3 regions of the Bacillus sp. LH1 genome follow, and region 2 is predicted to be linked to each of the others. Evidence: riboswitches for the same ligand, from Rfam matches in the RefSeq annotation. Region 2 holds a riboswitch; each other region holds the start of a gene.
The links. Region 2 has a riboswitch for thiamine pyrophosphate ahead of thiM (hydroxyethylthiazole kinase). Riboswitches for the same ligand answer to the same signal wherever they lie in the genome.
Positions count from the first base shown of each region.

Region 1 (3,290 bases), 330 kb from region 2:
GGATAGAGACGTTTCCTGGAGCGGCAATATCTATACCATAATGCATTTGTTCCCAGCGTATATCAAAGGTTGAGCTAATTCTTCCTTGAGCGGGGAATTTGAAAGCAGCTGGAATTGATGAAGGCTGATCTGTTTTAGCTTGTGGTTGATTTTGTACTACATAGTGTTTTGCTACATATCCGTATCCTGTGCCAAAACGAATTTTATACCAAGTACCTACAGTTTCTACTACTTGTACTTGAGTACCGTTTTGTAATGAACCGAGTAGAGCGCTACTTGTACTAGCTGTGCTACGTACATTTAGATTAGGTGTTGCAACAGTATATTTTGTATTATTTTGAACGGTGATTCCTTTTACTAAGGGTTGTGAACCATTAGAGATGAATGCTTTTTGTACGTAACCTGTTTGGCCATTATGTGATATTTTATACCATTCGCCTTGATCTTCTTGAACGGTAATAAACTTACCATTTGGTAATACATCTAAAATGGAAGATTCTAAATTAGGTTCAGAGCGAACGTTTAATGCATTAGCATTAACGATGTATTGATCATTAGATTGAAGTTTGTTTTTTAGTAAAATAGCATCTTTTTGTACATAACCTACTTTATTATGAACAGATACTTTATACCAACCATTAGTTGTTTCAATGATGTTCACTTTTGTATTAAAGCGAATTGTATCAATTGATGTGCTTTTTACGTTATCTTCTGTATGTAATGCTACTTGATCGACTTTGACATACCCAGTTTTAATATTAGATAATTGTTCAGCGTTTGCTTTTTGTACATTTGTTTCACCCATAGAAGGAAGTAAAGAAGCAATCGCTACAGTAGTTGCTGTTAAAGCAGTAGCTTTCATATTCATGGAATAGAGACCTCCTCTAGTTGTATAGTTGTAATTTTATTATAGTATAAAGATATAATATAGTGGGGGTATTCACATAAATGTAATATGAAATCAATATAAAAATAAATTTTTTGAGGATAATGATTCCTTTTTATACAATTAATTGGGGTTTTATTTTCTAAAATAGAATGTATGTATTGTATAATTTTGATATTATGTTGACAATTAAGAAAATTAAAAAAGTTGATGATGTCTTATTAGGGTGTTATACTGACAGTGATAATTTTATAGTTTGCTAGGAGAGCTGGTGTTGCCAGCTGAGAGTAGGCCGTAAGCCTTTGATCCTTTTTATTACCTGATCTAGATTATGCTAGCGTAGGGAAGCAATTCGGACACTAACAATGAGTCCCCGTTTCTTTGCGTATAGAAACGGGGCTTTTTTATTTGAAAATTTCATATTGAAACCACTAGGGGTGCTTGACTTGCTGAGAGAGGAATAATCCTTAACCCTTACAACACCTGATCTAGGTAATACTAGCGAAGGGAAGTGGAACATCGAATAAATGTATAACTTTATTTGCTGTAACCACTTCTTATATATAGAAGTGGTTTTTTATTTAGATACATATATTGAAAGGGGATAGAGAAATGAAATTTTGCGATAGATTATTAGAAACTGTGCAACCGGTTTGGGAGATGAGTCATAATCATCCGTTTGTAGTGGGTATGGGAGATGGCACGTTAGAAAAAGATAAATTCCAGTATTATATTATTCAAGATTATTTATATCTGCTAGATTATGCAAAGTTATATGCGATTGGTGTTGTAAAAGCAACGAATCCACAAGTAATGGGAAAGTTCGCTGAACAAATTGATGGAATATTAAATGGCGAAATGACAATCCATAAACAATATGCAAAAAGACTTGGAATTTCTATAGAGGAGATAGAGTCTGCGAAACCATCTGCTAAAAATTTAGCTTATACAAATTACATGATGTCTGTATCTCAAAATGGCACACTTGCGGAATTAATAGCAGCGCTTCTTCCATGTATGTGGAGCTATTGGGAAATTGGAAAGCGTTTAAATGATATTCCTGGAGCAAGAGATCATGAGTTTTTTGGTGAGTGGATTCAAGGATATAGTTCGGAAGAATACGGTAATCTTTGTATTTGGTTAATAGATTTATTAAATGAAATGGCAGTTGGAAAGTCTGAGAAAGAACTAGAAAGATTAGAGGAGATCTTCTTATATTCCAGTCGATTTGAATATTTATTCTGGGATATGTCCTATCGTAAGGAGATGTGGGGATTTGAGGAGCAAGAACATACTACAGTTTCATAATGTTTCTTTTCATTACGATGAGAAACCAATCATCCATGAATTAAATGCTTCTATATATGAGAAAGAGTTTGTCAGTATTATCGGACCGAGTGGATGTGGAAAAAGTACTTTATTTCGCCTTATTACAGGTCTAGAAAAGGTAAGTACTGGACAGATAGAACTGACAGAAACAAAGAACCATCCTGTAGGATATATGCCGCAAAAAGATATGCTTTTGCCGTGGAGAACAATTATTGAGAATGCTGCCCTGCCGCTAGAGTGCCAAGGTGTACAGAAGAAAGAAGCAGAAGTAAAGGCAAAGGAACTGTTACATAAATTTGGTTTGCAAGGGTATGAGCAAAAATATCCGAAAGATTTATCTGGTGGGATGAGACAACGTGTATCTTTTATTCGAACTTTATTAACAGGCGGGGAGATATTGCTGTTAGATGAACCATTTAGTGCGTTGGATGCTTTAACGAAGACCTCTTTGCAAGAATGGTTGTTTGAACAATGGCAAGAGTGGGAAAAAACAATTTTATTCATTACTCATGATGTTGAAGAAGCGTTATTTCTTTCAAACAGAGTTTTAGTAGTGGAACAGCAGCCGATAACGACTTTGACTGAGCGGACTGTACCGCTTGATCATAACAGAACACGAAAAGATTTATATAAACCGGAAGTATTAGCGCTGAAAGATGAGCTTCTTAGTATGTTACAAAGGCAGGTACTTGTGTGATGAACCGATTGAAAGAATTAGTTCCTGCTATTACACTTTCTAGTATTTTACTAGCTGTGTGGGAAATAGGAGCAAGAATTGTAGATGAGATGTACATTTTACCGTCACCGTCTGCGATTGTAATGAAGATATGGAAACTAAAAGACATATTATTTACAGTTCATTTACCTGCAACGTTATACGTCGTTTTAATAGGTGTTGTTATCTCTATCGTATTAGGTGTAGGGCTAGCGATGTTAATGAATGCGAGTACATGGATGGAAAGAGCATTTTATCCATTATTAGTTGCTTCACAAACGATTCCAATTACTGCGCTTGCTCCGCTATTTGTTTTATGGTTTGGATATACAATTTGGAGTAAGGTTGTTGTCACAGTTT
Region 1 covers NZ_CM175007.1:754,059-757,348, forward strand. The annotation lists gene ACX9TM_RS03870 (SH3 domain-containing protein) at 1-868, opposite strand, end outside; TPP riboswitch at 1,138-1,249, shown strand; TPP riboswitch at 1,310-1,413, shown strand; gene tenA (thiaminase II) at 1,499-2,194, shown strand; gene ACX9TM_RS03880 (ABC transporter ATP-binding protein) at 2,163-2,912, shown strand; gene ACX9TM_RS03885 (ABC transporter permease) at 2,912-3,290, shown strand, end outside.
Region 1: linked by a shared signal. The riboswitch ahead of tenA (thiaminase II) and the one ahead of thiM (hydroxyethylthiazole kinase) in region 2 are both predicted to bind thiamine pyrophosphate.

Region 2 (3,290 bases):
CTGAAAGTAAAGTCGCTTCGTTAAATCGTGCAGGTGCTTTTGTTTGACCTGATGTTTGCATAATTAACTTTACAGCTAATGTATCGCCTTTCTCAATGTGAGGTAGAAGTTGCTCTTTTACGTCATCAGTTACATCATCATCTTCAAAGCGATTTTCATATACTTCTTTCCAACCGGCATGTAGAATTGTTTTTCCGCGCGCAATGAACGTTTCATTGCCAACCTTTGTGCGTAACGTTAGTTGCTCATATTCGAATGCCGGGAATAACACAGCTAAGAAACGTTTTACAACTAAATCATAAATTTTGCGTTCTTTATCTGTGAATGCTGAGAAGTTAACGTATCCTTCTGTTGGAATAATCGCATGATGATCGCTTACTTTACTATCATCAACAAATGATTTGTTAGGTTTGATAGGCTTTTGTAATACTTTATGTGCGAAGGGACGGTATTCTCCAACACCACATGCTTTTAGACGTTCTGGAAGTGTTCCAACGATATCAGATGAAATGTAGCGTGAATCTGTACGAGGGTACGTTAGTACTTTATGCTGTTCATACAATTTTTGCATAATATTTAATGTTTCTTTAGCAGAGTAACCGAACTTTTTATTCGCATCACGTTGCAATTCAGTTAAATCGTAAAGACCAGGAGAGAATGACTTCTTCTGTTTCTTATCAATTTCCACAACAGTAGCATTTTGTTTATCTAAACGTTTTACAATACCATCGATTTTTTCTTTATTAAAACTACGGCTATTGCCATTTGCATCTTGCCAAGTAAGTTTGAGCTTCTCCATTGTTTGAGCTTCGATGCCGTAGTAAGTTTGTGCTTTGAAGTTCTTTATTTCATCCTCACGACTAGCAATCATAGCAACAGTAGGGGTTTGTACACGGCCGCAATTTAACTGGGCATTAAAGCGAGTCGTTAAAGCACGAGTTGCATTAAGACCGATATACCAGTCAGCTTCTGAACGCGCAACTGCTGAAGCGTATAAATTGTCATAGGCTTTACCTGGTTTTAAATTTGCAAAACCATCTTTAATTGCTTTATCGGTTACAGAAGAAATCCATAAACGTTTGATTGGTTTATTTAGCTTAACTTTATCGATAATCCAGCGTGCGACTAATTCCCCTTCACGTCCAGCGTCTGTTGCCACAATAATTTCATTTACATCTTTTCTAAGTAGCTGACTTTTTACAGCATTAAATTGTTTACCAGTTTGTTTAATAACCGTTAATTTCAAACGCTCAGGTAGCATCGGTAAATCTTCTAAATTCCACTTTTTATATTTCACATCATAACTTTCTGGATCTGCTAATGTAACGAGATGACCTAAAGCCCAAGTTACAATATATTTATTACCCTCAAGATAGCCGTTTCCTTTTTTATCACACTTCAGTACACGAGCAATATCTCGTGCAACGGAAGGTTTTTCAGCGATTACAACGCTTTTTGACATATTAAAAACATCCTTTCAAATTTCCATAAGTTAAATATAGCATACATCTTCTTGAGATTCAGTTTCGCTCCATATTTCAGCTGTTTTTAATGGAGTTAACAAAATCCCAACTGATTAAAGTTTCACTTTATCAGTTGCCTCTATATCAAATAGAAAAGTAAAGAACTTGTTATTTTACTAGAATAAGAGTAGACTTTGAAGTAGATGAATAAGAAACACATGGGAGTTTGTGGATACAAACTGAGAGTATGGCTACTAGTCCGTCATTGACCATTTGAACCTGTTGGATAATGCCAGCGTAGGGAGAGTGTAAAAGCACATATTCAGGCACTTTGCGTACGCGCAAAGTGTCTTTTTGTGTATCTCCCATCATTATAGTTAGGAGATGAAAAGGATGAATATGAAAGAAATTAGTAAAGTAGTGGATTTGGTGAGAGAATCTAATCCGCTTGTTCATAATATTACAAATGTTGTTGTAACAAATTTTACTGCTAACGGTTTGTTGGCACTTGGGGCATCGCCTGTAATGGCGTATGCAAAAGAAGAAGTGGCAGAAATGGCTAGCATTGCTGGAGCGTTAGTATTAAATATGGGAACACTTCGTCCTGAAGAAGTAGAAGCGATGTTACTTGCCGGTAAATCAGCAAATGTGAACAATGTACCAGTACTGTTTGATCCAGTTGGTGCAGGAGCAACATCGTATCGGACAGAAGTTGCGAGACATATTCCGGCTGAAATTGAATTAGCGAGTATTCGCGGAAATGCAGCTGAAATAGCGAACGTTATTAATGAGAGATGGGAAATTAAAGGGGTAGACGCTGGTACTGGAAATGGCAATGTTGTAAGTATTGCAAGGCAGGCAGCAGATGAACTAAATACAGTTGCGGTCATTACTGGAAAAGAAGATGTTGTTACAGATGGAGAGAGAACTATTGTTATTCGAAATGGTCACCCTATTTTAACGAAAGTTACGGGAACAGGTTGTTTACTAACTTCTGTAATAGGAGCATTTGTAGCAGTGGAAAAAGATTATGTAAAAGCAGCAGTAGCAGCATTAACGTTTTATGGTGTAGCTTCGGAACTGGCAGCTGCTAAGACTGTGGAAAAGGGACCTGGTAGTTTCCAAATTGAATTTTTAAATCAGTTAGCGAATACTACTTCTAGTGATATTGAGAAGTATGGAAAGATTGAGGAGTTAGAGTAAGAGGGAGTGAAAGAAATGGCACGCATTGAAATAGATAAAATGTCTAAGCTATTGCAAGTGTATTTTATTATGGGAAGTAATAACTGCACGAGGGATCCTTTAGCTGTATTGAAAGAAGCGTTAGATGGTGGAGTGACAATTTTTCAGTTTCGCGAGAAGGGGGAAGGTTCTTTAATCGGAGAAGATAGAGTGCGCTTTGCAAAAGAATTGCAGACGCTTTGTAATGAATATAGTGTTCCTTTCATTGTAAATGATGATGTAGAATTAGCCATTGAATTAGATGCAGATGGTGTTCATGTCGGACAAGATGATGAAGGAATTACATCTGTTCGTGAAAAAATGGGAGATAAAATTATCGGCGTATCTGCTCATACAATTGAAGAAGCACGCTTTGCAATCGAAAATGGAGCAGATTATTTAGGCGTTGGACCTATTTTCCCAACGAGTACGAAAAAAGATACGAAAGCGGTTCAAGGAACGAAAGGATTAGCCTATTTTAGAGAACAAGGAATTACAGTGCCAATCGTTGGTATTGGTGGGATTACAATTGAAAATACAGCGGCAGTTATAGAAGCGGGTGCGGACGGTGTTTCAGTTATTTCAGCAATTAGTTTAGCTGAATCT
Region 2 covers NZ_CM175007.1:428,923-432,212, forward strand. The annotation lists gene topB (DNA topoisomerase III) at 1-1,462, opposite strand, end outside; TPP riboswitch at 1,672-1,784, shown strand; gene thiM (hydroxyethylthiazole kinase) at 1,857-2,666, shown strand; gene thiE (thiamine phosphate synthase) at 2,682-3,290, shown strand, end outside.

Region 3 (3,290 bases), 710 kb from region 2:
TTAGCTTTAGCAGTTTTCCGCATGAAAGGGTATGTGGCAGGATTTATTACAGTTGTACTTACAGTTTTAGTAGCGTTATTCGCTTATAAAATGCCGTTCACGATGGCAATGGCAGCGACCGGATATGGTTTCTTATACGGATTATGGCCAATTGCTTGGATTATCATTATGTCGGTATTTTTATATAAAATTTCTGTGAAAACAGGTCAATTCGATGTGATTCGTGCATCGGTATTATCGATTACGAACGATCATCGTCTACTTGTTATTTTAATTGGATTTTCATTTGGAGCATTTTTAGAAGGAGCGGCAGGATTTGGGGCACCAGTAGCGATTACAGCAGCACTTCTTGCGGGGCTTGGGTTAAATCCTTTATACGCAGCAGGTCTTTGTTTGATTGCAAATACTGCACCAGTGGCGTTCGGAGCGATGGGAATTCCGATTACAGTTGCTGGACAAGTAACAGGTATTGATCCACATAAAATTGGACAAATGGCTGGGCATCAATTACCGTTCCTATCATTATTTGTGCCATTCTTTATCGTATTTTTAATGGATGGATTTAAGGGGGTACGACAAACGTGGCCTGCGTTATTTGTAGCGGGTAGTTCATTTGCGATTACGCAGTTCATTACAGCGACATTTTTAGGACCAGAACTTCCGGATATTACATCGGCACTTGTAAGTTTAATTAGTTTAGCGCTGTTCTTAAAAGTTTGGCAGCCGAAAGAAATTTATCAATCCGGGCAAGCAAATAGTGAAGTAGCAGCAACAACGACAGTAGCATCGATGCCGAAATTAACGTTTGGAAAAGTAGTGAAGGCATGGTCTCCATTTATCGTATTAACGGTTATGGTAGTCATTTGGAGCCAAAGTTTCTTTAAGGCATTATTCGCTCCAGGAGGGGCTTTAGCAAGTCTTGTATTTAAGTTTGAAATTCCAGGTCTGCATAATCTAGTAATGAAAGCAGAGCCGATTGTAAATAAATCAACGCCTTACGAGGCAATTTTGAAGTTTGATGTATTATCAGCAACCGGAACGGCGATTTTAATTGCTTGTATCATTTCCATGTTTATTTTGAAAATGAATGTAAAAGATGCAGTAGTGACATTTAAAGAAACGTTAAGCGAATTAAAAATGCCAATTCTATCTATCGGATTCGTACTAGGGTTTGCATTTATCGCAAACTATTCTGGTCTATCTTCTACGTTAGCGTTAGCATTAGCCGGAACTGGCGGCCTATTCCCGTTCTTCTCACCATTCTTAGGCTGGATTGGCGTATTCCTAACAGGGTCTGATACGTCTGCGAATGCACTGTTCTCAAATTTACAAGCCATTACAGCGCAGCAAGTCGGCGTATCTGAAGTGCTTCTCGTTGCAGCAAATACAACAGGCGGTGTAACAGGTAAAATGATTTCCCCGCAGTCGATTGCGATCGCTTGTGCAGCGGTTGGTCTTGCTGGAAAAGAATCGGATTTGTTCCGTTTTACAGTGAAGCATAGCTTATTCTTCGTAATTATTGTTGGTATTATGACGTATGTGCAGGCGTATTATTTAACGTGGATGATTCCGTAAAGAGCAAAAGAAATAAGCTTTGAATTTTTCAGATTATGGTGTATGATGGGAAAGTATTGAAAATTAAATCAGTGATAAACTAGGGGTGCCTAACGTATGCGTAGGCTGAGAGAGAAGCGCGTGAACTTCTTAACCCTTTGGACCTGATCTGGCTCGTACCAGCGTAGGGAAGTTAACGGCTTTACATAATGATGTCTTTATGAGCCAGGTCCTTATTTTTTTATGGACCTGGCTCTTTTTATTTTGGCATGCGCTGGCCATATCTCGTCCTTGTCACGAACAGGGGGGCAACAAAAATTATGAAACAATCTGTTTCAGCTGAGCAAATTGAATTGAAATCGAGTTTACCAGGGAGTAAGAAAGTATATGTGGATGGGCCACGAGAAGGCATGAAAGTACCGATGCGTGAGATTGAACAAAGCGAAACAAATGGCGTTCCAAATCCGCCAATTCGTGTGTATGATACGAGCGGCCCTTATACGGATCCTGAGTATAAAGTGGAGTTAGAAAAGGGGATTCCAACGCCGCGCCATTCTTGGATTATGGGGCGTGGTGATGTAGAAGCATACGAAGGGCGTGAAGTGAAACCAGAGGATGACGGTGTGAAAGTGGCTTCGAAACATACACCTGTTTTCCCGCAGATGGATCGCAAGCCACTTAGAGCAAAGCAAGGTGCAAACGTTACGCAAATGCACTATGCACGTAATGGCATTATTACGTCTGAGATGGAGTATGTTGCGATTCGTGAAGGGGTAGAGCCGGAGTTTGTTCGTAAGGAAATCGCAGAAGGCCGCGCTATTTTACCAGCGAATATTAATCATCCAGAAGCTGAACCGATGATCATCGGGCGTAATTTTCATGTGAAGGTAAATGCGAATATCGGAAACTCAGCTGTATCTTCTTCGATTGCAGAAGAAGTAGAGAAGATGACATGGGCAACGCGCTGGGGTGCAGATACGATTATGGATTTATCTACAGGTAAAAATATTCATACGACGCGTGAGTGGATTATTCGTAACGCACCTGTACCAGTTGGAACTGTACCGATCTATCAAGCGCTTGAAAAGGTAAACGGAATTGCAGAAGATTTAACGTGGGAAGTATATCGTGATACGTTAATTGAGCAGGCGGAGCAAGGCGTTGATTACTTTACAATTCACGCTGGTGTATTGCTTCGTTACATTCCAATCACGGCAAAGCGTACGACAGGTATCGTTTCGCGCGGTGGTTCGATTATGGCGCAGTGGTGTCTATTCCATCATAAAGAAAACTTCCTATATACTCACTTTGAAGAGATTTGTGAAATTATGAAGCAGTACGATGTTTCGTTCTCTCTTGGAGATGGATTACGTCCAGGGTCTATTGCAGATGCAAATGACGAAGCACAGTTTTCTGAGCTTGAAACACTTGGTGAATTAACCAAAATTGCTTGGAAACATGATGTGCAAGTTATGATTGAAGGACCTGGACACGTACCGATGCACTTAATTAAAGAGAATATGGAGAAAGAGCTTGATATTTGTCAGGGCGCGCCGTTTTACACACTTGGGCCGCTAACGACAGATATTGCACCAGGTTATGACCATATTACATCTGCAATTGGAGCTGCGATGATTGGCTGGTTTGGAACAGCGATGCTTTGTTATGTAACGCCGAAAGAACATTTAGGTTTGCCAAACAAAGATGATGTACGCACGGGTGTTATTACGTATAAA
Region 3 covers NZ_CM175007.1:5,089,690-5,092,979, reverse strand. The annotation lists gene lldP (L-lactate permease) at 1-1,575, shown strand, start outside; TPP riboswitch at 1,647-1,762, shown strand; gene thiC (phosphomethylpyrimidine synthase ThiC) at 1,875-3,290, shown strand, end outside.
Region 3: linked by a shared signal. The riboswitch ahead of thiC (phosphomethylpyrimidine synthase ThiC) and the one ahead of thiM (hydroxyethylthiazole kinase) in region 2 are both predicted to bind thiamine pyrophosphate.